2 linked regions of the Rhodobacter capsulatus SB 1003 genome follow. The protein of the gene in region 1 interacts with the protein of each later gene in a pairwise test. Links are inferred from orthologs where the notes say so. Each region holds a gene or a part of one and is shown in the gene's direction. Other genes may lie near its edges.

Region 1 (3,480 bases):
TCGACAAGTTCAAGGCCGAGCCCAAGCAATCCTCGGTCTGGGATCTGTTTTCGAACAATGCCGACCCGAATGTCTCGATCGGGGTCAACAAGTATCTCTGGATGGCCTCGCTTGAAGTGCTCGACTTCCTGCCGATCCAGTCGGTCGATCCGTTCTCGGGGCTGATCATGACCGGCTACGGCACGCCGCCCGGCGGCGGCAAGGCCTATCGCGCGACGATCCATGTCACCGATCCGGCGCTGGATGCGCGCTCGCTCAAGGTGTCGCTGGAAAGCCGCGGCGGCACGGTGGCGCCCGAAACCGTCCGCGCGGTCGAGGATGCGATCCTGACCCGGGCCCGGCAGCTGCGGATTCGCGACTCGGGCCTCTGAGCCTTTCGACAAGGGCCCTCTCCCCGCCCGGGCCGTCCCGCGGCGGGGATATTTTGTCACTTGTCCGTGCTGATCACTGGACCTTCCGGCCCCGCGCGGTGTAGCAAACCCGCGACCGATGACGAACGAGGGGCCAGATGTCGCGTTACGAACCGAGCCAGAGCGAACAGAAATGGCAAGCCGCCTGGGAGGCGGCAGGCGTGTTCACCGCGCGGCGGGATCCCGCAAGGCCGAAATATTACGTGCTCGAGATGTTCCCCTATCCCTCGGGGCGCATCCACATGGGCCATGTGCGCAACTACACCATGGGCGACGTGGTGGCGCGGTATAAAATGTCCTGCGGTTTCAGCGTCTTGCACCCGATGGGCTGGGATGCTTTCGGGATGCCCGCGGAAAATGCCGCGATCGAACGGGGTGGCCATCCGAAGGACTGGACCTATTCGAACATCGCCGACATGCGCGCGCAGATGAAGCCCTTGGGCCTGTCGATCGACTGGAGCCGCGAATTTGCCACCTGCGACCCGGAATATTACGGCCAGCAGCAGGCGATGTTCCTCGACATGCTCGAAGCCGGTCTGGTCTATCGCAAGAATGCGGTGGTGAACTGGGACCCGGTCGACATGACGGTTCTGGCGAACGAACAGGTCGAAGACGGGCGCGGCTGGCGCTCGGGCGCGCTCGTCGAGCGCAAGGAACTGACGCAGTGGTTCTTCAAGATTTCCGATTACGCGGGCGAATTGCTGGCGGCGCTCGATGGGTTGAAGGACTGGCCGGAAAAGGTGCGGCTGATGCAGGCGAACTGGATCGGCCAGTCGCGCGGGCTGCAATTCAGCTTCGACACCGTCGACGCGCCCGAGGGTTTCGGCAAGATCGAGGTTTACACGACCCGGCCGGACACGCTGATGGGGGCGTCTTTCGTCGGCATCTCGCCCGATCATCCGCTGGCCAAGGTGCTGGAAGCGGCGAACCCGGAAATGGCCGAGTTCATCGCCCAATGCCGCAAGGGCGGCACCACCGAGGAAGCGATCGAGACGGCGGAAAAGATCGGCCTGGACACCGGCATCCGTGTCAAGCATCCGCTTGATCCCAATTGGGAATTGCCGGTCTGGATCGCGAATTTCATCTTGATGGATTACGGCACCGGCGCGATTTTCGGCTGCCCGGCGCATGATGCGCGCGACTTCGAATTCGCCACGAAATACGCCCTGCCGATCAACCCGGTCTTCGTTGCGGAAGGCGCCGAGGAAGCCGCCTTGACCGAGGCCTTCGTGCCGATGAAATCGGAACCCGTCCGCTACATCCGCGGCTTTGCCGGGGCCGAAGTGCAGACCGGCGAAGACGGCGTGGCCAGTGCCATCACCGTGGCGGAAACGCAGGGCTGGGGCACCGGCGTCACGAAATACCGCCTGCGCGACTGGGGCCTGTCGCGGCAACGCTACTGGGGCTGCCCGATTCCCGTCGTGCATTGCGCCAGCTGCGGTGTCGTGCCCGAGAAGAAAGAGAACCTGCCGATCCGGCTGCCCGATGATGTCACCTTCGACAAGCCGGGCAACCCGCTTGACCGGCATCCGACCTGGCGCGACTGCAGCTGCCCGAAATGCGGGGCACCGGCGCGGCGGGAAACCGACACGATGGACACCTTCGTCGATTCGTCCTGGTATTACGCCCGTTTCACCGCGCCGCATGCGACGACCCCGACCGTGGCCGAGGATGCCGATTACTGGATGAACGTCGATCAATATATCGGCGGCATCGAACATGCGATTCTGCACCTGCTCTATTCGCGCTTCTTCGCCCGGGCGATGGCGAAGACCGGGCACCTGCCCGCGAAGGCGATCGAGCCCTTCGACGCGCTTTTCACCCAAGGCATGGTGACGCACGAGATCTACAAGACCACCGACGCCAATGGCCGTCCGGTCTGGCACCTGCCCGAAGAGGTGGACCTTGAGACCGGCACGCTGAAGGCGACGGGCGAAAAGGTCGAGATCATCCCCTCGGCCAAGATGTCGAAATCGAAAAAGAACGTCGTCGATCCGATGAACATCATCGCGCAATTCGGCGCCGATACCGCGCGCTGGTTCGTGATGTCGGACAGCCCGCCCGAGCGGGACGTGGAATGGACCGCCTCGGGGGCCGAGGCCGCCTGCAAGCATCTCACCCGGGTCTGGAACCTGTGCGACCGCATCGCGTCGCTGCCCGATGACCTGCCGCCGCGCGAGGATGAGGCGCTCTTGCGCGCCATGCACCGGGCGATTGCCGATGTCACCTTCTCGATCGAGAATTTCGCCTTCAACAAGGCGATTGCGAAGCTTTACGAATTCACCAACACGCTGGCGAAATCTGATGCCTCGAAACCCGTCCGGCAACAGGCGATGCGCACGCTTGCCCAGCTGATGGCGCCGATGGTGCCGCATCTGGCCGAGGATGTCTGGGCGCATCAGGGCGGCGAAGGTCTGGTGGTGCGCGCGCCCTGGCCCAAGGCCGATCCGGCGATGCTGGTCGAAGATACGGTCACGCTGCCCATCCAGATCAACGGCAAGCGCCGCTCCGAGGTCACCGTGCCGAAGGACATGCCCGTTTCCGAGGTTGAAAAGCTCGTGCTGGCGGACGAGACTGTGATCAAGGTTCTGGCCGGTGGCCAGCCGAAAAAGCTCATCGTCGTGCCGGGGCGCATCGTCAATGTGGTCATCTGACCGTCGGTCCTTTTTGGCTCTGATCGGCGCCGCAACGCTTTCGGCTTGCGGCTTCACCCCGGCTTATGGGCCAAAGGGCGGCGCGGCCGGGCTTTTGGGCCGCGTCGAAACCGACATGCCGCAGACGCCCGACGATTTCGCGCTGGTGCGGCGGCTGTCGGAACGGCTCGGCCCGGTCGAGAAGGCCCGGTATCGGCTGTCCTACACCGTGACCACCGATGTTCTGGGCCAGGCGATCACCCCCGAAGGCGCCACCACGCGCTATTCGCTGACCGGGCAGGTCGAGTATCGGCTGCAGGACAGCCGCTCGGAAGCCGTGCTGCTGGCGGGCAAGGTGAGCAGCTTTACTTCCTGGTCGGCCTCGGGCTCGGTCGTCGCGACCTCCTCGGCCGAGGATGACGCGCATCGCCGCCTGA
Region 2 (3,252 bases), 1.5 Mb from region 1 along the record:
GATGACACCGAGAACAAGATCAAGGGCTTCGGCTTTGGCGCCGATGATTACATGACGAAGCCCTTCCATCGCGAAGAGCTGGTGGCCCGGATCCATGCGATCATCCGCCGCTCGAAGGGGCATTCGCAGTCGATCATCCGCACCGGCAAGATCTCGGTCAACCTCGACGCCAAGACGGTGGAAGTGGGCGGCAAGCCGGTGCATCTGACCGGCAAGGAATACCAGATGCTGGAGCTGCTCAGCCTGCGCAAGGGCACGACGCTGACCAAGGAGATGTTCCTCAACCATCTTTACGGCGGCATGGACGAGCCCGAGCTGAAGATCATCGACGTCTTCATCTGCAAGCTGCGCAAGAAGCTGGCCGAAGTCACCGGCGGAGAGAATTACATCGAGACCGTCTGGGGCCGGGGCTATGTGCTGCGGGACCCTGATCAGGGCGACCTTGACCGCCGCATGGTCGTGGGCGCCTGAGTCTCCGCTTCTCTCTGGACGCTCCTTGCGGCTGCCCCTAAATGGGACAGCCGGAGGAAAGACATGATGAGCGCAGCACCGTTTTCCGACCTGGACAGCCTGACCCGCGCCGAGGCAGAGGCCGAGGTGCCGGAGCTTGTCGCCCGGATCGAGGCGGCGAATCATGCCTATCACACCCTTGATGCGCCCAAGATTTCCGATGCTGACTATGATGCGCTGAAACGGCGTCTGGCGGCGATCGAGGCGCGGTTTCCCGATCTGGCGCGGGCGGACAGCCCGACGATGCGGGTTGGCGCTGCCGTGGCCGAAGGATTCGGCAAGGTCGCGCATGAGATTCGCATGCTCAGTCTGGAAAACGCCTTTCTGGATGCGGATGTGGCGGATTTCGACGGGCGGATGCGCAGCTATCTGGGGCTTGGCCCCGAGAGTGCCTTGCCCTGCACCGCGGAACCGAAGATCGACGGGCTCTCGCTGTCCTTGCGCTACGAAGACGGGCTGCTGGTGCAGGCCGCGACGCGGGGCGATGGCGAAGTGGGCGAGAATGTCACCGAAAACGCCCGCACCATTGCCGACATTCCGCAGCGCCTGACCGGGGCGCCTGCCGTGCTGGAAGTCCGCGGCGAGGTCTACATGAGCCATGCCGATTTTGCGGCGCTGAATGCGCGGCAGGCGGAGCGGGGCGACAAGACGTTCGCCAATCCGCGCAATGCCGCCGCGGGCTCCGTGCGCCAGCTCGACGCCCGGATCACCGCCTCCAGACCCTTGAAATTCTTTGCCTATTCCTGGGGCGTTCTGTCCGAACCGCTCTCGGACACGCAATTGGGCGCGATCGAGCGGCTCAAGGCGCTCGGCTTTCAGACCAATCCGCTGACCCGGCTTTGCGCCGATACGGCCGAAATGCTTGCCCATTACCGCGCGATCGAAGCGCAGCGGGCCACGCTTGGCTATGACATCGATGGCGTCGTCTACAAGGTCAACGATCTTGCCCTGCAGGCGCGGCTCGGCTTTCGGTCGACCACGCCCCGCTGGGCGATCGCGCATAAGTTTCCGGCCGAACTGGCCTGGACGCGGCTGGAAAAGATCGAGATTCAGGTCGGCCGCACCGGGGCGCTCTCGCCCGTGGCGCGGCTGGCCCCGGTCACCGTCGGCGGTGTCGTCGTCTCGAATGCGACGCTGCACAACGAGGATTACATCGCCGGGCTCTCCTCGAAGGGCGAGGTGATCCGCGACGGCAAGGACATCCGCGAGGGCGACTGGGTGCAGGTCTATCGCGCCGGTGACGTGATCCCCAAGGTCGCCGATGTCGATCTGTCGCGCCGCGATCCCGCAGCGCAACCCTTTGTTTTTCCGCATCTTTGCCCGGAATGCGGCTCCGAGGCGCTGCGCGAGGAAGGCGATGCCGTGCGCCGTTGCACCGGCGGCCTGATCTGCCCGGCGCAGGCGGTGGAGAAGCTGAAACACTTCGTCTCCCGCGCCGCTTTCGACATCGAGGGGCTGGGGGCAAAACAGGTCGAGGCCTTTTACAAGGATGGCTGGATCCGCGAACCGGCCGAGATCTTCACCCTTCAGGCGCGCTTCGGCGCCGGGCTGCAACAGCTGAAGAACCGCGAGGGCTGGGGCGAGAAATCCGCGCAAAACCTGTTTCAGGCGATTGAAGAGAAACGCAAAATCCCGCTTGCCCGGCTGATCTTCGCGCTTGGCATCCGCCATGTCGGCGAAAGCTCGGCCGCCCTTTTCGCCACGCATTACCTGACCTGGGAGCGGTTCGAAGCCGCGATGCGCGCCGCCGTTCCCGGCTCGGCCGAATGGCAGGAGCTGCTCAGCATCGATGGCGTCGGCGAGACTTTGGCCGCCTCGGTGACCGCGGCCTTTCATCCCGGCGCCGAACGCGACGCGATCGACCGGCTGGTGACGCATCTGACCGTCGAGCCCGCCGTGCCGCGCGCAAGTGACAGCCCGGTGGCCGGTCTGACCGTCGTCTTCACCGGCACGCTCGAACGGATGACCCGGGCCGAGGCGAAGGCGCGCGCCGAGGCGCTGGGCGCCAAGGTCGCGGGCTCTGTTTCGGCCAAGACCGACATTCTGGTGGCCGGTCCGGGCGCCGGATCGAAGGCGAAGAAGGCCGCGGATCTGGGCGTCAGGGTGATCGACGAGGAGGCCTGGATCCGCCTCATCGGGGCGACATGAGCGGCCGGCCGGCCGCGCTTTTCCCGCTTTTCGCCGCGATCGAGACCTTGCCGGGGATCGGGGCGAAGACGGCCAAGGCCATGGAAAACCTTGGTATTACCCGCCCGCGTGATGTGTTGTTCACGCTGCCGCAGGCGGTGATCGACCGCCGTCCGGTCAGCTCGATCCGCGAGGTGACGCCGCCGCTGACGGTGACGGTCGAGGTCGAGGTGCTGACCCATATGGCGGCGCGCAACCGCGCGGGCCCCTCGCGGGTGCTGGTGCGCGACGGCGCGGGGGCGGAATTCGCCCTCGTCTTCTTTCACGCGCGCGGCGATTATCTGGAGAAATTGCTGCCCAAGGCCGGGCGGCGGCTGGTCTCGGGGCGGCTCGAACTGTTCGACGGCTTTGCGCAGATGGTGCATCCCGACCATGTCCTGCCGCTGGACGAGGTCGAGAAACTGCCGCGATTCGAGCCGGTCTATCCGCTGACGGCCGGGGTGACGCAGCGGGTCATGGCGAAGGCGGCCGAGGGGGCGCTGACCCGTTTGCCCGAGCTGCCGGAATGGATCGATGCCGCGCTGAAGGCCCGCGAGGGCTGGCCCGACTGGGCCG

The links.
Region 2: the proteins of leuS (region 1) and ligA interact in binary tests that used the Escherichia coli proteins (3 or more experiments, as listed by UniProt). The link is inferred for Rhodobacter capsulatus SB 1003 from one-to-one orthologs.

The regions. Positions count from the first base shown.
Region 1 is NC_014034.1:292,582-296,061, reverse strand. The notes cover bases 123-3,286. They hold leuS (leucine--tRNA ligase), read left to right. Parts: upstream 123-508; coding sequence 509-3,064; downstream 3,065-3,286. Other genes in these bases: lptE (LPS assembly lipoprotein LptE), read left to right, coding at 3,078-3,286; RCAP_RS01330 (DUF3576 domain-containing protein), read left to right, coding at 123-371. Also shown: more of RCAP_RS01330, read left to right, coding at 1-122; more of lptE, read left to right, coding at 3,287-3,480.
Region 2 is NC_014034.1:1,801,084-1,804,335, forward strand. The notes cover bases 161-3,096. They hold ligA (NAD-dependent DNA ligase LigA), read left to right. Parts: upstream 161-534; coding sequence 535-2,658; downstream 2,659-3,096. Other genes in these bases: ctrA (response regulator transcription factor CtrA), read left to right, coding at 161-471; recG (ATP-dependent DNA helicase RecG), read left to right, coding at 2,655-3,096. Also shown: more of ctrA, read left to right, coding at 1-160; more of recG, read left to right, coding at 3,097-3,252. UniProt on the Escherichia coli protein: DNA ligase that catalyzes the formation of phosphodiester linkages between 5'-phosphoryl and 3'-hydroxyl groups in double-stranded DNA using NAD as a coenzyme and as the energy source for the reaction.